2 regions of the Streptococcus constellatus subsp. constellatus genome follow, and region 2 is predicted to be linked to the other one. Evidence: predicted binding sites of a transcription regulator. Region 2 holds the regulator's gene; the other holds the start of a gene.

Region 1 (10,818 bases), 110 kb from region 2:
AGAAGAGGAATTGCCGTTTTAAATAAAAATAAGGTAGGCTGGACAACATCCAGTCTACTTATTTCTAGTTAGAGTAAAAACTGTTAACATTTTGTGCTTTCAACAACGTACGAAAAATATGCACAATATAGAAACCAACAATCTGAAAAGATGTTGCATTTAGTTTCAACTTGAGTCTAAAAACAAGAAAGTGAGAGGGATTTTTCAAGTTTTTCACACTTCTTTTTCTTGTCGAAGTTTTGTTTTTTTGTATAAATATAATATAATAAACCTAGCTAAAACAGAGTTTTCTGTTTAAGATTGCTGTTGATAAGGAGAAAAAATGAGAGCAGGTAAAGGAAAAAAGCAATATCGCAATTGTCGTAAATATCTATTATTTTCTCTATTAGTTTTTGTTTTGACGGGCTTAGTTTTTCTCTCTGTAAAGGGAATGTCATCAGATAGTAAACAGGTCAAGATAGGAGCAACCTATATGACGATGAATAATGATTTTTATAAAACTTTAAATGCGGAGATTGAGAAAAAAACGAATCAACAGGGCAATCGGCTTTATGTGCGAGACCCAGAACTAGACGAAGACAAGCAAAGCCAGCAGATTGATTATTTTGTTCAAGAAAAAGTGAATGTCATTGTCATTAACCCCGTTAAAAGCGATAGTTCAAAAATTATTGCATCTTTGAGGAAAGCTAAAAAAGCAGGTATTAAAATTATTGTTGTAGATGCACCGATTAGTAAGGAAGCCAAGGTTGATACAACTATTGTATCTGATAATTATCAAGCAGGCGTGTTAATCGCAAATGATATGATGAAACGATTATCAAGTGCGAAGATTTTACTGTTGGAACATCGTAATGCAGTGTCTGCGATGGACCGAATTCAAGGATTTTTAGACACGATTAAAGGACATCCTGCTTATCAGGTGGTCTCTGAGCGAGAGACATTGGGGCAAACAGAAGAAAGTATGCCTCAAGTAAAAAAAGCCCTGAATGAAGGGATGCAATTTAATGTGGTCATGTCTTTAAATGATCGTGCAGCTATCGGAGCTCTTGCGGCTATAAAAGATCAAGGTGTGACAGACAAGATTGCAATCTATGGCGTAGATGGCTCACCTGATATTAAGAATTTCTTGGCAAATACCAATGATATTCAAGGGACGGTTGCTCAGTCTCCAATTCAAATGGGCAGAAAGGTGACAGAAGTGATTGAGCGCATGATGAAACATCAAGCTTACAAAGAGGAATATCTCATTCCTGTTCATTTAGTAAATAAAGAGAATATCGCTCAATATACAATTACAGGGTGGCAATAATGAGACAAAATAGAAGTATCTTTTATAGCAAAATTGCTTTGATGGTCATCAATTTTATTGCCATTGTTTATAATGCCTCTATTTATCTTTTTGCAACGAATTATGTAGTGGCAAAAGGATATGCTCATTCACTGTTAGGACGTTTAGATGCTATACCAGGATCGCCGAGTTTTAGCTTTTGGATGTCTATTGCTTTTTATGCTTGCTTATTGTTGGTTTTTTATTACCGTGAGAAGCATCCAAATCAGCTATCCGTTTATGATAAAGTAACTATTATTGAGATTTTGCTGATGTTAGTTATCTTTTCTGTCTTGCATTCTTCTTATAATGGTCTGATTCTCTTAGTTTTTGCAGATATTTTTTATGGTTCCAAAGAATTTAACACCTCAAAAGATCGGAAATACTGGTTTTCCTTTATCATTTTGAGTTTTACCATGTTGCTCTTATCCAACTATGATTTAATGTCGCTTTTTGTCAAATTGCCTTCGTTAGATACTTATATTCGCTTTTGTCCAGAATCGATTCGCATGGCTCTCCTTTTTGGAAAGAATTTTCTCTTTTCACTGAATCTAGTTGTCTTTATGATTTCTCTACTATTCTATATTTTATCTGCGATGACCGAAAAACATCATATTGAAGAAGAGCTACGCATGGCCGCACAAGCCAATCGCGAGTTGAATAGTTATTTAGCCTTATCTGAAAAAATCGCAGAAGACCGTGAAAGAAAGCGAATCGCTAGAGAAATTCATGATACGCTAGGGCATGCTTTGACAGGGATTTCTGCGGGGATTGATGCAGTTAAAGTATTGGTGGATATTGACAAAAATCGTGCTAAGGAACAGTTAGAAAATGTTTCTGTGGTTGTACGGGATGGTATCCGTGATGTGCGAGGTTCACTCAATAAAATGCGACCTGGTGCTTTAGAAAATAATAGCTTAAAGGAAGCGTTGTTCAAAATTATTCGAGAATATGAAGCCATTTCTAATTTGGAAATTCATTTTCGCTATGAATGGGCCACAATTGATTTGGATATTGCAAAAGAAGATATTGTCTTTCGGGTGATTCAAGAGTCCATTACCAATTCGGTACGGCATGGGCATGCCAAAACGGTTTGGATTGAGTTATTAGAAGAAGAGAATTATATCATGACTATACAAGATGATGGAGTTGGTTTTGACGAGCTTCACTATGGTTATGGTCTAAAGCAAATGCAGGAACGCCTAGCGATTATTGGCGGTAGTGTCCATTTTGAAAATCGTAATGGCTTTTATACCTATATTAAAATTCCGAAAATAGGAGGAAAGAATGATTAAAGTTTTAATTGCAGATGATCAGGCCTTGATTCGTGAGTCTTTACAGATTGTTTTATCGGCACATCCAGATATTGAAGTAGTGGGAATAGTCGGAGATGGCAAAGAAGTGCTTGACAAACTGCATCATGTACACCCTGATGTGATTTTGATGGACATTCGAATGCCTGTTATGGACGGTGTTCTCTGTACAAAGGCAGTTAAAGAACACTATCCAGATATCAAAATTATTATTCTAACAACTTTTGATGACGATGATTTCATTTTTTCTGCTTTAAAATATGGTGCTTCTGGTTATATCTTAAAAGGAGTCTCTACTGAAGAATTGTATCAAGCTATTCAAACGGTTTACAAAGGCGGAGCTATGATTAATCCGAACATTGCTAGCAAAGTGTTTAAAATCTTTTCACAAATGGCGCAGTCGAATTTTGCCATTTCTGTTGCGGAAGAAAATGTAGAAGATATGAGTCAGACTGAGTGGAAGATTATCCAACAAATTGGTTTTGGAGTTTCAAACAAGGAAATTGCAGCGAAGTTGTTCTTGTCTGAAGGGACTATACGGAATTATTTATCTGGCATCTTATCAAAGCTAAACTTACGTGACCGCACGCAATTAGCTATATGGGCTGTACAGACAGGTGTTACCCAGCGTGATTTTAATAAGGACAATGACAAATGAAGTGGCAATTTCGATATATGGTAATTTTAATCTCAAGCCTTCTTCTAGTGGCTCTGGGCTTTGTTTTATGGACATCTACTCAGAAGAAAATTTTGCGAATCGGAGTTTATGCTGGTAGTAGCTGGGATGTCCCAAATAGCCGTGAAAATAGAATATTAGACAATATTATTCGACAATTTGAAAAGTCACATCCACAAGTTAGAGTGGTCTATGAGAGTGGTATTCCTAAGAAAGATTACGACGGCTGGCTAGCTGAAAAAATTTTAAAAGGGGAACAGCCAGATGTGTTTATGGTGCCTGAAAATGATTTTTCGATGTTAGCGGCTTCCGGGGCTTTCAAATCCTTAGACTCTTTACTTAGCAAAGATGAAGTTGCCGCTTACTATCCAGTTGCTTATCAAGCCGGACAATATCAGGGGCACAGCTATGCTTTGCCGATTGAAAGCAATCCTGTCATGATGTGTGTCAATAAGGATTTACTGAAAAAGGAAGGAGTTTCGATTCCCGATTCTAATTGGACTTTAGAAGACTTGTATGCGATTTGTCAAAAAGTCACAAAGGACACAAACGGGGACGGTCTGATTGACCAGTATGGTATTACGGATTATACCTGGAAGCAGGCCTTAGTAGCTTATAATGGTCATCTGAGAAATCAAAGTGGTGTCAATGTTGATAGCGCAGAAATGCATCAAGCGTTGTCCTTTATCAGCAAATTAACTTCATTAAATCAACGGTATAAGGTAACATCAAATGATTTTGATGAAAGCAAGGTGGCTTTTTATCCTATGAGTTTGGCGCAATATCGGACTTATAAACCTTATCCTTATCATGTAGCGAAGTATTCTAGATTTTCTTGGACTTGTATTCCCATGCCAGCTGCTAAAGCAGGTATTCCTGCAACACAAGTGAAGACGTCTCTTTTGGCCATGTCTTCAAAGACGAAACAGGATAAATTAGCTTGGGAATTTATGAAGTTATTGGGTCAAAATCAAAAAAATCAGCAGGAATTATTTGAAAAGTCGCAGGGGACATCAGTCTTGTTATCAGTTGTTAAAAGCAGTCAGACGAAAAAGATTTTACAAGCAGATGATTTTGGTCTGAATTCATTGACTTCTCAAAGATTGGATCATATGATGAAACATTCTGTCTTAGATATTAGTCGAGATGTGGATTATCACTCTCTGGAACGCATTGATCACTTACTTGAAAATGCTCTTAAGAACAATGAAATCGACAGTCGCTTGCCAAGTATTCAAAGAGAAATGGAAGAAACAGGCAAATAGAAGTTTAACAGTATTAAAAAGAAAATAGCTAAGTGAGTATTGAGCTGCGCCCCAAAAGTTAGATTTTTGAGTCTAACTTTTGGAGGCGCAGTTCAGCTCAAAGTTGGCTATTTTTTATTTTTGAAAATCTAGATGACAAATGTCACATTTTAATTAACAATTGTCATCTTTACAAAGTGACATTTGACAATATGAAACCGGTTCCATATTTAGTAAAATAAAGACAGGAAATGAAGGAGGAAAGAACATGAAATATCTGGTACTAGTCAGTCATGGTGGACTAGCAGAAGGAGTACAAAGCTCGCTTAAGATGTTTGCTGGTGATAAGACAGATCAAGTCATTGCAGTAGGATTAAAAGAAGGCAAGTCTGTTGATGATTTTGCTCTTGATTTTCGTCAAGCATTATCCGGTCTTAGTGTAGAAGATACGGTTTTGGTATTAGCAGATATTGTCGGAGGAAGCCCTTTGACAACAGCTTGCAACGTTTTAGCGGAACTTGACAAGTTAAATACTGCAGTCGTACTTGGTGGTCTCAATTTAACAATGGGACTCACAGGTTTAGTGATGAAAGATATGCTAGAAGGAAAAGAATTGACACAAGCTATTCTCTCAGAAGCTTCCGCAGCATTACAAGAATTTGATGTGACTTCTAGTGACGAAGAGGATGAAGACGATATTTAAAGAGTGTAAAAAGGAGATGTATCATGACAATTTCATTTGTGCGTATTGATGACCGTATGATTCATGGTCAAACAGTAACTCGCTGGGCAAAGGAATATCCTTGTGACGGTTTAGTTGCGGTCAATAATGCTGCAGCAGGAAATGCAGTTTTAAAGCAAGCCTATAAAGCAGCTTCTGATAAAAAAACATTTGTTTGGACAAAAGAAGCATGGAAAGAAAAATCACAAAAGGTATTGGATTCCGATAGTCGCTATTTCTTGATTACTAAAAATCCAATTGATATGAAAGAAATACTAGTTGATCAAGGTTTTGTGCCTGGTGATATCAAAGAAATCATCGTTGGTCCAGCTAATGATCGTCCGGGTGCTACTAAATTGGGAAACAATCAATCCATTACACAGGAAGAAGCAGAAGCACTTGAAGCAATTCAAAAAGCTGGCTATAAAGTAAAATTCCAACTCTTACCAGATGTGTCTATTGGCTATTGGGACGATTTCAAGTCTAAATTCGGTTTTTAATAAAATATAATAAGCATTAAGGAGGCTTTATTATGACAATTTCGTGGTTTCAAGCCGCTTTATTAGGGTTATTTGCCTGTCTATCATCCATGCCTGGCCTAGGTGGTACATCCATTGGTAACTATACTCTTGGACGCCCACTTGTAGGTGGTCTTGTTTCAGGACTGATCCTAGGAGATGTGAAATTAGGTATCATCTGTGGGGTTGCGATGCAACTTGTTTACATCGCTTTGGTAACACCTGGCGGTACTGTTTCAGCTGACGTTCGTGCGGTTTCTTATATTGGGATCCCTCTGGCAATGGTTGCTATTCAATCACAAGGACTGTCACTTGACTCTGCAGATGCTGCTAACTTGGCTAAATCAATGGGAACACTCGTTGGTACAGTCGGTACAGTTCTTTTCTATGGTACAGCTACTATGAATCTACTTTGGCAACATATTGGCTGGAAAGCTGTTGAAAAAGGTGAATTTAAACGCTTATATGTGGTAGACTGGGGCTTCCCATGGATTTCCCATTTAGTATTCTCATTCTTGCCAACGCTTATTATGTGTAAATTAGGTGCCGATGCGGTTACTGCTTTAAAAACAGCTCTTCCATTGGATGGTATTCCAATGAAAACCCTCTTTACGGTCGGCTCTCTCCTTCCATGTGTCGGAATTGCCATCCTCTTAAAACAAATCGTTGAAAAAGCTGTTGATTTCATTCCATTCTTTGTTGGATTTACTTTAGCAGCTTCATTAGGACTTAACCTTGTATCTTGTGCAGTCATTTCATTAATCTTTGCAGTATTATTCTATGAAATTCAAATGGCGAAAAATGTAAGAGCACAAGCGGCTGCTAGTGCAAGTTTTGATGATGACGATGAGGAGGATATTTAAAATGGTTAAATTAACGAAAAAAACATTAGGAAAATCTTTTCATCATTGGTATTATGGGAACTTAACTTGCTTCTCACAAGAACACATGCAAACCTTTGGATATCTGGCTTCAATGCTACCAATTGTGGAAGAATTATATTCTAAAAAAGAAGATCAAGCAAAAGCAATGCACACCTACACCGCATTCTTTAACACGGAGCCGCAATTAGGTGCATTGATTGTAGGGATTACAGCAGGTTTAGAAGAAGCGCGTGCGAATGGGGCTGATGGAGTAGATGATGAAACAATCAACGGTCTTCGTGCTGGTCTCATGGGACCTGTTGCAGGAATTGGTGATTCACTGATTGTTGGTACCTTGATTCCGATTATACTAGGTATTGCTCTCGGTTTGTCAAATGGTGGCTCACCACTTGGTGCGATTTTCTATATCGTGGTTTGGAACTTGCTCGCCTACTTTGGTATGAAATTCGCCTACTTTAAAGGGTACGAACTAGGAGATAAAGCAGTTGAATTTCTTGTAGGCCCTCAAGGACAAGCTATCCGTAAGTCGGTGTCTATCATTGGTGGTATGGTCATCGGTGCGGTTGCAGCGACATGGGTACCTGTTAAGACAGCTTTCAAATTGAAAGATTCTTCAGGGAAAGCCTTCTTGGTTTTACAAAGCCAATTAGACGGTGTTTATCCAGGTTTATTGACAGCTTTGTTTATCGTCTTTTGCTGGTGGTTAATGGCTAAGAAAAATCTCTCACCTATCAAAGTAATGTTGCTTCTTGTAGTAATTGCTTTCCTTGGTGTATTGGTTGGCTTCTTCAACCCAGGATTGAAATACTAAATAGGAGAAAAATATGACAGAACAAGAATTGATTCAAGGATATGAAACGGAAATTCAATACCAAAAACACATGATTGAAAATCTAGGGCGTTGGTTTAGTCTCTTCTTTACTATTGCTAGTATCGGTCTTGTTCTGGTTTATTTCTTCCGTCAGACCAATTTTATTGCCTTTGTTCTTGGAATAATCCTAGCAGTGTTGGGAATATTAGCCATGCTTGTCTTTGGTTATGGTATTTACAAAGGACGACTGAATCTTCAAAGAGTTATTGATGATTTTGAAGAAAAATTAAGATTGGCTCGATAAAAATTTATTTGCTTTCCCCTAAAAACTTTGTCGTTTGACAGAGTTTTTTTCTTGACTATTTCTGACCAAGTGATACAATAGAAAATGTAAATATTAGCACTCGTGTACATAGAGTGCTAAAACAAGATATTGGAGGTAAACAAATGCTTAAACCATTAGGCGACCGTGTGGTCCTAAAAGTAGAAGAAAGAGAACAAAAAGTTGGTGGCTTTGTCATTGCAGGCGCAGGACAAGATGCAACGAAGACGGCAAAAGTTATAGCTGTCGGGGAAGGAATTCGTACGCTCAACGGTGAACTCGTTGCTCCAAGCGTGAAGGCCGATGATACTGTTCTCGTTGAAAGCCATGCAGGAATTGAAGTCAAAGACGGCGAAGAAAAGTACCTCGTTGTCAATGAGACAAATATTCTAGCGATTGTTGAATAAATTAAACATTTATAGAAAGAGGAATTGTAAAAATGGCAAAAGATATTAAATTTTCAGCAGATGCAAGAAGTGCTATGGTACGTGGTGTCGATATTTTAGCAGATACCGTTAAAGTAACCTTAGGACCTAAAGGACGCAATGTTGTTCTTGAAAAATCATTTGGCTCACCACTCATCACAAATGACGGTGTGACTATTGCAAAAGAAATTGAACTCGAAGATCATTTTGAAAATATGGGCGCTAAGTTGGTGTCAGAAGTTGCTTCAAAAACTAATGATATCGCTGGTGACGGAACAACTACTGCGACTGTCTTGACCCAAGCCATTGTCCGTGAAGGAATCAAAAATGTAACGGCTGGTGCAAACCCAATTGGCATTCGTCGTGGTATTGAAACAGCTGTTGCAACAGCTGTTGAAGCCTTAAAAGCAAATTCTGTTCCGGTTTCTAATAAAGAAGCGATTGCGCAAGTTGCAGCTGTCTCATCACGTTCTGAAAAAGTCGGAGAATACATTTCTGAAGCTATGGAAAAAGTTGGCAACGACGGTGTCATCACTATTGAAGAATCAAAAGGAATGGAAACAGAGCTTGATGTTGTGGAAGGTATGCAGTTTGACCGTGGCTATCTTTCTCAATACATGGTAACAGATAATGAAAAAATGGTTGCTGATTTAGATAATCCATATATCTTGATTACAGATAAGAAGATTTCTAATATCCAAGAAATTCTTCCTTTGTTGGAAAATATTTTAAAAACAAGTCGTCCATTATTGATTATCGCAGATGATGTAGACGGTGAAGCTCTTCCAACTCTTGTGTTAAATAAAATCCGCGGTACTTTCAATGTAGTCGCTGTGAAAGCGCCAGGCTTCGGTGACCGTCGTAAGGCTATGTTAGAAGATATTGCGATTCTGACTGGCGGTACAGTGATTACAGAAGATCTTGGTCTAGAATTGAAAGATGCAACCATTGAAGCACTTGGACAAGCCTCAAAAGTGACTGTCGACAAAGATAGCACAGTGATTGTGGAAGGTTCAGGAGCTGCTGAAGCGATTGCTAACCGCGTGGCTGTCATTAAATCGCAAATTGAAAGTGCTACATCTGAATTTGACAAAGAAAAACTACAAGAACGTTTAGCAAAATTGTCAGGTGGTGTGGCAGTCATCAAAGTGGGTGCTGCAACAGAAACAGAACTCAAAGAAATGAAACTCCGCATTGAAGATGCCCTCAATGCAACTCGCGCCGCTGTTGAAGAAGGAATTGTCTCAGGTGGTGGAACAGCCTTTGTGAATGTTTTAAATACTGTTGAAGCCTTAGACTTATCAGGTGATGAAGCAACAGGGCGCAATATTGTGCTTCGTGCTTTGGAAGAACCTATTCGACAAATCGCTATCAATGCAGGATTTGAAGGCTCGATCGTCATTGACCGTTTGAAAAACTCTGAAGTTGGTACAGGCTTTAATGCTGCAACTGGTGAATGGGTCGACATGATTGAAGCAGGGATCATTGACCCAGTCAAGGTTACTCGTTCTGCCCTTCAAAATGCTGCGTCAGTAGCTAGCCTCATTTTAACAACAGAAGCAGTTGTTGCTAGCCAACCAGAACCAGCTAGCCCAGCTCCAGCAATGGATCCAAGCATGATGGGTGGCATGATGTAATTTAAGATATAGAGAGTTTAAAGAGTAAAACAAGCTAGAAAATCAACGAATTATTTGATGAATAAGAGAAGATTTGTTTTTCTCATACAGCTCTTAACGATGTTTAATGTTGCACGAGATTGCTTTTATGTTGAAGCGCAAACGTGCTTTTGAAGGATATAAAAAGCGAAGTGAGTCTGAGACAAAATAGTTCTCAGTCACAAAAAAGCTAGAGATTCCCAATTATGGAACTCTAGCTTTTTAAGTTTGAGTCGTTCTCTTATTGTATTTAAGGAGATTATTGGCCATGAGCACTAAACCCATGTCAATTTTCACCTGACGCTTGCCTCTTAGGTTACATCTCTTGTAACCCAAATAAGCCTTTATCTGCCCAAAGACAGGTTCCACATCAATCTTACGTTGATTGAAAATCTGTCTACCTTCGGGAGAGAAAAGCGCTTGGCATTCTTTAGCTTTTAAGTGTTGATAACGTTCGTTGATATATAGTCCCTTTTGAGGGGCTGATTTAGGTTCATCAGCGTAGTAAACCTTGATTTCCTGTTGAAAGTCCGTCTGTGTTTTCTGATGTTTGATATGATGAAAACGATAGCACCAGCCATCAGGATGAGTGTAGCTATCCTCCTTGTCATCATAGTACCAATTCGCTAAGTTTCTAGCCGACTGTTTATACCCTTTCTTCTGTTCCTGATCAAACATGGCATATTTAATCAGGTGGTTCACCTCCTTTTCATCTAAACGAAGGAGGTTCTCTTCACTTTCATATCCAGCATCTGCGACAACGGTCTTCAAGTCATGCGGATAGGTTTCAAGGAATGGCAGGAGAGTCTTGGTATCTGTCGGATTTGAGAAGACATCATAATGAAGAACAAATTGATTTTCAGTAGCGATTTGAAGATTATAACCAGCTTTGAGCTGACCATTCTTCATGTGGTCTTTTTTC
Region 2 (10,818 bases):
GTGAGCTAGGGATTGGACTTCGCAAGTCTGGGATTCAATTTGCAAAAGCTTTTTCTAGTGATAGTGGGCGGACGATTCAAACCATGGGGATTCTGCTAGAGGAACTCGGTTTAACAGGACGCATTCCTTATCGCACAGATAAACGACTTCGCGAATGGTGTTTTGGCAGTTTTGATGGAGCCTATGATGGCGAATTGTTCATGGGAGTGATGCCGCGTGTTTTTAACGTAGAGCATGTTCATCAATTGAGTTATCCTGAGTTGGCCGAAGGTCTGGTGGAAGTGGATACTGCTGGTTGGGCTGAACCTTGGGAACAATTGAGCAATCGTATTTGGACAGGATTTTCAGACATTGCAAAAGAAATAGAAGCCTTTGGTGGTGGCAATGCTTTGATTGCTAGCCACGGCATGACTATTGGAACTTTTGTATATCTCATTGACCAAACAAGGCCGCATGGTTTAGATAATGGTAGTGTGACGGTTGTTGAGTACGAAGAGGGTCGCTTTACAGTTGAATATGTTGGTGATATGTCTTATCGCACAGTGGGGGCAAAAGAACTAGCAGAACAGTCAGCAAAATAAAGTGTTCAAAATCAACTGATATGAACAAATCAAGGGAGTTTAGATAGAATTTGTATATGAAAAAGCAGGGAAATTTCCCTGCTTTTTCATATATTTCTCGACCAAAGCACAATTCGAAGCTAATGACCTGGGTAATAAATTGGGCTGAATCTGAATTGAAAGCGGATACTTTTTATATTATACTAAAATTGTAGGAGGTATCATCGTGTTATCAAATGAGCTCATTGAAAAATTTCAAATCTTTTCTAGCTATCCGAATGCCTCTATATTAGAATTAGCTGTTCTCCTAAAATCCAATAGAAAAATGGTGCTGACGGATATACGTAAAATCAATGATATATTGTTTAGTGTGGGTTTACCACGGATACAAATAGAAGAATCGTATATTCAAATGCCAGATATTTCTCTCAATGATCTATTTTCCCGGATGTCATTAGACTCAGGTGAATATTTGTTCTTTGAAGAGCGATTGGATATGATCATACTTTATATTCTATTGAATACTGATTTTGTCTCTAATACTCATTTGCAATGCTTACTTCAGATGAGTAAAAATTCGGTTTTATCTGATTTAAAAAAAGCGAGATTGCAGGCAAAGAAATATGGGGGGCAACTTGTCTATACTCGACAAGAAGGTTACATTATACGTGCAACCGACACAAAGCGTATGCTTCTACTTGAGCAAGTGGTAGAAAATATTTTAGCCAAAGCTAGTGGCAGTTGGGTCATCAAATATGTGCTGGATGAATGCCAGATTCAAATAAATGTTGAAGAGATTTATAACTTCTTATATGATTTGGGCTGTCAATATCATTTGGTTTTTATTTTTGAAAAAACCAAAGCAGTGAGCTACTTATTAGCAGTTTTGGTTAGCCAACAATGGGAAGAACAGACTGTCATTGGACCTCCATATTTATCGAAAATGGAACAATCTTCCATAGGGAGACTTGTGAAAGAGTTGGTGGTTTCTTATCCTTTGCTAGAGCAGAAACGTTATTTTATCATGAGTCGGTTAGCAGGATGTATTCAAGGAGATTTGATAGACAATCCAGACCCGTTAATGATTTTCATTATGGATCGGATTATCAATCAAGTAAAAGCTTATACAGGGATTGAATTTAGAGATTCCATTCAATTTAGAAAAGATTTATATGCTCATCTTTATCCGGCTTTTTATCGACTTTTGTTTGATATTCCATTGAATAATCCTTTAAAAGAGCAGATTCTAAAGGATTTCAATTCACTCTTTCATCTTGTAAGGCGAAGTTTGAGCCCTTTGGAAAAATATTTGAAAAAGACGATTAGCAATGATGAAATTGCTTATTTCACCATTCATTTTGGTGGGTATCTGGAGCAGATTGGGACATCAAATCAGAGTGCGAAGTTGACTGCTCTAACTATTTGTCCAAATGGTGTTAGTTCTTCTTTGATTCTTCAGTCGGAGTTAAAGCAGCTATTTCCTAAAATGGTATTTCGAGAGGTGCACCAGCTAAAACAGGTGAAAGAAATTGGTGTTTCTACTTACGACATGATTTTTTCAACAATTTATTTTGAAACGAATAAGCCACTTTATTTGTTAAAACCTCTGATGAATTCAATGGAGAAAATCATGTTGAAAAAACAAGTTTGTACCGACTTTAATATAGATGAAATGGGAATTTCTGTTGAAGAATTATTGCAGATTATCCATAGGCATGCAGAGATTAAGGATATGAGTAAGCTTCGCAGAGAATTATCGACTTACATCATGGGTAATCAAGAAAAACAAGAACTAGGAGGATATGGTTTGGTAGATTTACTGGAAAGAAAATTAATAAGGCAGATAGAGTGTGTGCCTGATTGGAAGAAAGCGATTCAAGTGGCATCTGCTCCATTGCTGGAACAAGGTTATATCCACCAATCTTATGTGGAAGGGATGATTGATTCGGTGGAGCAAATGGGACCATATATTGTACTGGCACCAAGGGTTGCTGTTCCACATGCATCGCCTGAATACGGAGTTGATAAATTGGGAATTAGTTTATTGCAACTCAAACAACCTGTGGATTTTGATATAACAGATGAAGGAGATGAGGAAAAGCAAGTTCAACTAATTTTTGTCTTGGCTGCAGTTGATTCGACTTCTCATTTGAAATCGTTACAGGAGCTGGCAATGATTTTGGATGATGAAGGAGTAGTAGGGAGCTTAATTAGGGCGGAAACAATTGATGAAATACTATGCATCATCACAGAAGCAATTGAGAAAGGAGAAAGCTATGATTAAAATTGTAACAGTTTGTGGAAATGGTATCGGCAGCAGTCTTTTACTACGTTTAAAGGTGGAAGCAATAGCTAAAGATTTGGGTATCGAAGTGGAGGTAGAGTCTTGTGACTCAAATGCTGCAGTCGGAAAAGGTGCCGATCTTTACGTAACAGTTAAAGAATTTAAAGATATTTTTCCAGTAGAAACCAAAGTCTGTATTGTCAAAAGCTACACAAATCGTAAGAAGATTGAAGCAGATTTGGTTCCAGTTTTAGAAGAAATGAATCCTTAATAAGAATGGAGGTTTTATGATGAATGGAGTACTGACTTTTTTACAAAATATTTTGAGCGAACCTGCGTTTTTGATGGGCCTGATTGCCTTCGTTGGCTTAGTCGCTTTGCGCACTCCGAGTCACAAGGTGTTGACAGGAACATTAGGACCTATTCTAGGGTATTTGATGTTAGCTGCTGGAGCGACTGTTATCCAACAAAACCTAGCTCCTTTGGCTACTTTGATTGACCAAGGCTTTGGCATTACAGGGGTTGTACCAAATAATGAAGCTGTAACTTCGGTAGCTCAAAAGATTTTAGGTGTTGAAACCATGTCAATCTTGATTGTTGGCTTGGTTTTAAATATTTTGTTTGCACGTTTCACGCGATTCAAATATATCTTTTTAACAGGACACCATAGTTTCTTTATGGCTTGTCTTTTGTCTGCAGTATTGGGAGCGATTGGCTTTAAAGGAATGGCTTTAGTTGCGGTTGGCGGCTTTATTCTTGGGGCCTGGTCTGCAATTTCGCCAGCTATCGGGCAAAAGTATACTCTGAAAGTCACCGATGGAGATGAGATTGCTATGGGACATTTTGGTAGTCTGGGTTACTATCTGTCAGCTTGGATTGGTTCTAAAGTTGGCAAAAACAGTCCCAGTACGGAAGAATTGCATATCTCTGAGAAGTGGAGTTTTTTGAGAAATACAACCATTTCGACAGGCTTGGTAATGGTCGTATTTTACCTCATTGCAGTTGTAGCCTGTCTCATCAATAATCCTAAAACTGTAACAGAATTAGCAGCAGGGAAAAATCCGTTCATCTTTGCTATTGTAGGCGGTTTGACATTCGCAGTTGGTGTCGCTATCGTTTATGCTGGTGTTCGGATGATTTTGGCAGATTTGATTCCAGCTTTCCAAGGTATCGCAATGAAATTGATTCCGAATGCTGTTCCTGCTGTGGATTGTGCTGTATTCTTTCCTTATGCTCCGACGGCTGTTATTCTCGGTTTTGCTTTTAGTTTCCTTGGAGGTTTGCTTGGTATGTTCGTGTTAGGAGCAATTGGTGGTGTTTTGATTGTCCCTGGTATGGTGCCTCACTTTTTCTGTGGAGCAACTGCTGGAATATTCGGAAATGCAACAGGGGGGAGACGTGGAGCTATTTTGGGATCTTTTGTAAATGGCTTGTTTCTAGCCTTTCTTCCTGCAACGCTCTTACCCGTTTTAGGAAAATTGGGTTTTGCAAATACAACGTTTGGCGATTTTGACTTTGGCGTATTTGGAATTTTGCTGGGTAATGTTGGAAATTCCATTGGACAAATCGGTGTTTATCTGATTGTAGCGGTTTTAGTCGTGGTTTTACTGTTACCATCCATCATTACAAAGGGAAATACAGCTTTAAATAATATTTCTGAAGAATAACATAAAGGAGAAAAATATGGTTAAAACATTATCTATTAAAGTTTACTCAGATGGTGCGGTATTGGATAAGATGTTAAAGGATTTAGAGTCTGGGTTAGTATCGGGTTTTACGACCAATCCTAGTCTAATGAAAAAAGCGGGCATTACAAGTTATGTAGAATTTGCCAAAGAAGTGTTGACAAAAATTACAGAATTTCCAGTGTCATTTGAGGTGTTTTCAGACGAGATGGAAATCATGGAGAAAGAAGCGGAATTCTTAGCTTCTCTCGGTGAAAATGTCTATGTGAAAATTCCGGGCATCAATTCTCGAGGTGAATCAACTCTTCCTCTCATTGATCGATTAACATCTAAAGGAATTAAAGTTAATGTGACAGCGGTGTTTACTGTAGAACAAGTCAAGGAAATTGTGCCAGTTTTAAAGGCAGGACTGCCATCAATCGTTTCTGTCTTTGCGGGGCGGATAGCTGATACAGGTGTGGATCCGATACCGATTATGAAAGAATCTTTGACTTTATGTCATCAAAAATCTAGTGTGGAATTGCTGTGGGCGAGTCCACGAGAAGCATACAATATTTATCAAGCAGACGAGTTAGGTGTAGATATTATCACTTGTACACCAGATTTGATTCAAAAATTATCTCTCAATGGCAAAGATCTATATGAGTATTCATTGGAAACTGTTCAGATGTTTCTCCGTGATAGCACTAGCTTAGGGTTTAAGATAATAGAAGAATGATGTGCAAATACTTCATCTTAAGTCTGATTTTTAGCACTCTTGTAAAAAGAGTGCTAATTTTTTGAGTTTTTGTCTTGACTTTGGTGTGGAAGAGTGTATAATAGAATCATGAGTTAGCACTCGAGTCGGTTGAGTGCTAATTGAGATTGGAATCTTGATTGGAGGTGATGCCGTGGTCACGGAGCGTCAAAATGAGATTTTGAATTTGATTATTGATATCTTTACCAAGACCCACGAGCCAGTCGGATCCAAAGCGCTACAAGAGTCAATCAAATCAAGCAGTGCGACGATTCGTAATGATATGGCTATTCTTGAAAAACAAGGCCTTTTAGAAAAAGCACACACATCAAGTGGCCGTAAGCCTAGTGTTGCAGGTTTTCAATACTTTGTCAAACATTCACTTTCCTTTGATCGTCTTGCTGAAAATGAACTCTATGAAGTGATAAAGGCATTTGATCGTGAATTCTTCAAGTTAGAGGATGTTCTTCAACAGGCAGCAGATGTTCTTTCAATGTTGAGCGGATGTACAGTGGCAGCACTTGATGTAGAGCCAAGTCAACAACGCTTGACTGCTTTTGACATCGTGATTCTCAGCCAACATACAGCTTTAGCAGTTTTCACTTTAGATGAGTCCAATACGATTACCAGCCAGTTCGTGATCCCCCGTAATTTCCTACGAGGTGATTTGGTTCAGCTGAAAGAATTGATTCAAGATCGTTTTTTAGGACAAACAGTTCTTGATATTCACTATAAAATCCGAACAGAGATTCCTCAGATTATCCAGCGTTATTTTACAACGACCGACAATGTTCTGGATCTTTTCGAGCATATCTTTAGTGATATTTTCAAAGAAAATGTCATTGTGTCTGGGAAGGTAAGATTATTAGATTTTGCAGATTTAGAGAGTTATCAGTTCTTTGATCAGCCCCAAAAAGTAGCTTTTGAGCTTCGAGATAGTTTAGCTGAAGATCAGATGCAAAGTGTGCGCGTGGCAGACAGCAGAGAAAGCTGTTTGGCTGATTTGACTCTAATTTCCAGCAAATTCCTCATTCCTTATCGAGGTTTTGGGGTGCTGGCAGTTGTTGGTCCGGTTAATCTTGATTACCAACGGCTGGTTAGCCAGATGAATGTTGTCAACCGTGTGCTGACCATGAAATTGACTGATTTTTATCGATATCTGAGTAGTAATCACTATGAAGTCCATTAATTATAGTATAAATATTCCTAAAAAGGAGGTGCCTTGTGGCAAAACATAAACAAGAAGAACATCCAGAAGATGTAGAAGTAAAAGAGGAAGCTGTAGAAACAACTGAGCAGGTTGAATCAGTAAGTCCTGAAAAAACAGAATTAGAACTAGCTAATGAGCGGGCAGAAGATTTTGAAAACAAATATCTCCGTGCTCATGCAGAAATGCAGAACATCCAGCGCCGAGCAAATGAAGAACGCCAGCAGCTGCAAAGATACCGCAGTCAAGACCTGGCAAAAGCTATCTTGCCTTCGTTGGACAATTTAGAGCGAGCCCTGGCTGTCGAAGGGTTGACGGATGATGTCAAAAAAGGCTTAGAGATGGTGCAGGAAAGCTTAATTCACGCTCTGAAGGAAGAGGGAATTGAAGAAATCGCAGCTGACGGAGCATTTGACCATAACTATCACATGGCCATCCAAACAGTTCCAGCTGACGACGAGCACCCAGCAGATACCATCGCACAGGTCTTCCAAAAAGGCTACAAACTTCACGATCGTATTCTTCGACCAGCAATGGTGGTTGTTTATAATTAGGCGGTAAGTCAGAAATCTGTGATTTCGTTGACGCAGCCCCGCAAGGGTGATTAGGCTGGTCACGAGCGTTTGCGAAGTGAACTGCCAATCAGCTACTGCGTAAAGCTTGTCCGAAACGACAATAAACTATGAAGGAAGAAAACATTCGTTTAGCTTTGCTTCTGATGAGCGAAGCGAACCAAAGACGATACTCTTTGTCGTGGCGCTACTTACGCAAACTTTGAGACTTTAGGCTCAAAGTTTAGTCAAAGAGATTGACGAAGTCAAGCTCTGACGGCGTCGCCACCTAAGAAGAGTATCAAAAAGAAAATTAAAGTAAAAATAGGAAATAAGAAAGGATTTGAACCCGAACGAAATGCTCGGAAAATAGATAAACCGCCTGGCATTCATCGAATGCTTCGTTGGTTCCCTAATTTTCAGTCGCATTGTCGGCGTTCTTGGTATCATTATTATGTCTAAAATTATCGGTATTGACTTAGGTACAACAAACTCAGCAGTTGCAGTTCTTGAAGGAACTGAAAGCAAAATCATCGCAAACCCAGAAGGAAACCGCACAACTCCGTCTGTAGTGTCATTCAAAAATGGTGAAATCATTGTTGGTGATGCAGCAAAACGCCAAGCAGTTACAAACCCAGATACTGTTATCTCTATCAAATCTAAGATGGGAACTTCTGAAAAAGTTTCTGCTAACGGTAAAGAATACACTCCACAAGAAATCTCAGCTATGATCCTTCAATACTTGAAAGGTTATGCTGAAGACTACCTTGGTGAAAAAGTAACGAAGGCTGTTATCACAGTTCCAGCCTACTTTAACGATGCCCAACGTCAAGCAACAAAAGACGCTGGTAAAATCGCTGGTCTTGAAGTAGAACGTATTGTTAACGAACCAACAGCAGCAGCTCTTGCTTATGGTTTGGACAAGACTGACAAAGAAGAAAAAGTCTTGGTATTCGACCTTGGTGGTGGTACATTCGACGTGTCTATCCTTGAACTCGGTGACGGTGTCTTTGATGTATTGGCAACTGCAGGGGACAACAAACTCGGTGGTGACGACTTTGACCAAAAGATTATCGACTACTTGGTAGCAGAATTCAAGAAAGAAAATGGTATCGACTTGTCAGCTGACAAGATGGCTGTTCAACGTTTGAAAGATGCAGCTGAAAAAGCTAAGAAAGACCTTTCAGGTGTGACTTCAACACAAATCAGCTTGCCATTTATCACTGCGGGTGCTGCTGGACCTCTTCACTTGGAAATGACCTTGACTCGTGCTAAATTTGATGATTTAACACGTGATCTTGTAGAACGTACAAAAGGTCCTGTTCGTCGTGCTCTATCTGACGCTGGACTTTCTCTGTCAGAAATCGATGAAGTTATCCTAGTTGGTGGATCAACTCGTATCCCTGCCGTTGTGGAAGCTGTTAAGGCTGAAACTGGTAAAGAACCAAACAAATCAGTTAACCCTGATGAAGTAGTTGCCATGGGTGCTGCTATCCAAGGTGGTGTTATTACTGGTGATGTCAAAGACGTTGTCCTTCTTGACGTAACTCCATTGTCACTTGGTATCGAAACAATGGGTGGCGTCTTCACAAAACTTATCGATCGCAACACTACTATTCCAACTTCTAAATCACAAGTCTTTTCAACTGCAGCAGATAACCAACCAGCCGTTGATATCCATGTTCTTCAAGGTGAACGCCCAATGGCAGCAGATAACAAGACTCTTGGACGTTTCCAATTGACTGATATCCCAGCTGCACCTCGTGGAATTCCTCAAATCGAAGTGACATTTGACATTGACAAGAACGGTATTGTATCTGTTAAGGCTAAAGACCTTGGAACTCAAAAAGAACAAACAATTGTCATCCAATCTAACTCAGGTTTGACTGATGAAGAAATCGACCGTATGATGAAAGATGCAGAAGCAAATGCTGAAGCAGATAAGAAACGTAAAGAAGAAGTAGACCTTCGTAACGAAGTAGACCAAGCTATCTTTGCAACTGAAAAGACTATCAAGGAAACTGAAGGCAAAGGCTTCGACGCAGAACGTGATGCTGCCCAAGCTGCCCTTGATGACCTTAAGAAAGCTCAAGAAGACAACAACTTGGACGAAATGAAAGCAAAACTCGAAGCTTTGAACGAAAAAGCTCAAGGACTTGCTGTTAAACTCTACGAACAAGCCGCAGCAGCTCAACAAGCTCAAGCAGGAGCAGAAGGCGCACAAGCAACAGGAAACGCAGGCGATGACGTCGTAGACGGAGAGTTTACTGAAAAATAAGATGCAAAGCCCGTTAAAACCTCACAGTGAAAATAGGAAATCTGATGCAGAAACTTTAGTTTCTAGAAAGATTTATCTTTTTCACCAAGAGGTTAGGGCGTGCTCGATTCAGCATTACTAGTTTGATTTTTAAAACTCGAACGTCGTAATGATAGGAAGAAATCCAGAGGTTGTAAGCCAGCCTCTGTTTTTCGGTAAGAAAGAAATTGGAATGGAAACTTCCGGTTCTTTCTTATACTAAGTTAGAAAGGAACTGAACCCGACCTAAATTCTCAGAAAAAAGAGAAATCAGCCTAGGAGCATCGCTCCGTCGCCTGATTTCCTATTTTTCAGTCGAATTTTACGGTCTTGGTATCTTAAATGAACAATACAGAATATTATGACCGTCTAGGCGTCTCCAAGAATGCTTCTCAAGACGAGATCAAGAGAGCCTATCGGAAATTATCTAAAAAGTATCATCCAGACATCAATAAAGAACCAGGTGCTGAAGAAAAATATAAAGAAGTCCAAGAGGCTTATGAAACCTTGAGCGATGAGCAAAAACGGGCAGCCTATGATCAATATGGTACCGCAGGTGCTAATGCCGGCTTCGGCGGTGGAACTGGCGGTTTCGGTGGCTTTGATGGTTCTAGCTTTGGTGGCTTTGAAGATATTTTCTCTAGCTTCTTTGGTGGAGGCGGTGCAAGTCGCAATCCAAACGCACCTCGTCAAGGGGATGACCTTCAATATCGGGTCAACCTGAAGTTTGAAGAAGCCATTTTTGGTACAGATAAAGAAATTAAATATCATCGTGAGGCCACCTGCCATACTTGTCATGGTTCGGGTGCGAAACCAGGAACTAGTCCAGTCACTTGTAGTCGCTGTCACGGAGCAGGAGTGATTAATGTTGATACGCAAACTCCTCTTGGTATGATGCGTCGCCAAGTAACTTGTGATGTCTGTCATGGGCGAGGGCAAGAAATTAAAGAACCTTGCCAAACCTGTCACGGAACAGGGCATGAAAAACAAGCTCATAGTGTCCATGTAAAAATCCCAGCAGGTGTTGAAACTGGTCAGCAGGTTCGTCTGTCTGGTCAAGGTGAAGCAGGGTTTAATGGCGGTCCTTATGGTGACCTTTATGTCGTGGTCCAAGTTGAGCCGAGCGATAAGTTTGAGCGAGACGGATCTACCATTTACTACAAGCTCAATCTCAACTTTGTCCAAGCAGCTTTAGGTGACAGTGTGGATATTCCAACTGTTCACGGGGATGTGGAGCTGAATATCCCAGAAGGAACACAGACTGGCAAACGTTTCCGTCTGCGTGGCAAAGGAGCTCCGAGCTTGCGTGGCGGAAGCATGGGTGACCAGTATGTCACAGTTAATGTTGTAACACCGACAGGACTTAACGACAAACAAAAAGCAGCGTTGAAAGAGTTCGCAGAAGCTGGTGATATTAAAGTCAATCCAAAGAAAAAGGGCTTCTTTGATAAAATGAAAGATGCCTTTGAGCAATAAGAAAAGAGCAGTTTGACGCTGCT

The links. Region 2 encodes HrcA, which represses chaperone genes, less so after heat shock. Its sites were predicted from a motif close to TTAGCACTCNNNNNNNNNGAGTGCTAA; they were not measured.
Region 1: groES (co-chaperone GroES) is a predicted target of HrcA. The motif match lies at 7,892-7,918, and genes of this name have one in related genera.

What each region holds. Positions count from the first base shown of each region.
Region 1 is NZ_AP014647.1:1,642,239-1,653,056, reverse strand. Features, by position in the region: gene SCSC_RS08100 (single-stranded DNA-binding protein) at 1-22, shown strand, start outside; gene SCSC_RS08095 (sugar ABC transporter substrate-binding protein) at 323-1,309, shown strand; gene SCSC_RS08090 (sensor histidine kinase) at 1,309-2,622, shown strand; gene SCSC_RS08085 (response regulator transcription factor) at 2,615-3,298, shown strand; gene SCSC_RS08080 (ABC transporter substrate-binding protein) at 3,295-4,581, shown strand; gene SCSC_RS08075 (PTS sugar transporter subunit IIA) at 4,829-5,263, shown strand; gene SCSC_RS08070 (PTS sugar transporter subunit IIB) at 5,287-5,781, shown strand; gene SCSC_RS08065 (PTS mannose/fructose/sorbose/N-acetylgalactosamine transporter subunit IIC) at 5,814-6,662, shown strand; gene SCSC_RS08060 (PTS system mannose/fructose/sorbose family transporter subunit IID) at 6,664-7,494, shown strand; gene SCSC_RS08055 (hypothetical protein) at 7,508-7,798, shown strand; gene groES (co-chaperone GroES) at 7,942-8,223, shown strand; gene groL (chaperonin GroEL) at 8,256-9,878, shown strand; gene SCSC_RS08040 (IS1182 family transposase) at 10,119-10,818, opposite strand, start outside.
Region 2 is NZ_AP014647.1:1,530,373-1,541,190, reverse strand. Features, by position in the region: gene SCSC_RS07565 (histidine phosphatase family protein) at 1-581, shown strand, start outside; gene SCSC_RS07560 (BglG family transcription antiterminator) at 787-2,844, shown strand; gene SCSC_RS07555 (PTS sugar transporter subunit IIB) at 2,837-3,115, shown strand; gene ulaA (PTS ascorbate transporter subunit IIC) at 3,135-4,511, shown strand; gene SCSC_RS07545 (transaldolase) at 4,528-5,247, shown strand; gene hrcA (heat-inducible transcriptional repressor HrcA) at 5,420-6,454, shown strand; gene grpE (nucleotide exchange factor GrpE) at 6,490-7,026, shown strand; gene dnaK (molecular chaperone DnaK) at 7,478-9,301, shown strand; gene dnaJ (molecular chaperone DnaJ) at 9,662-10,795, shown strand.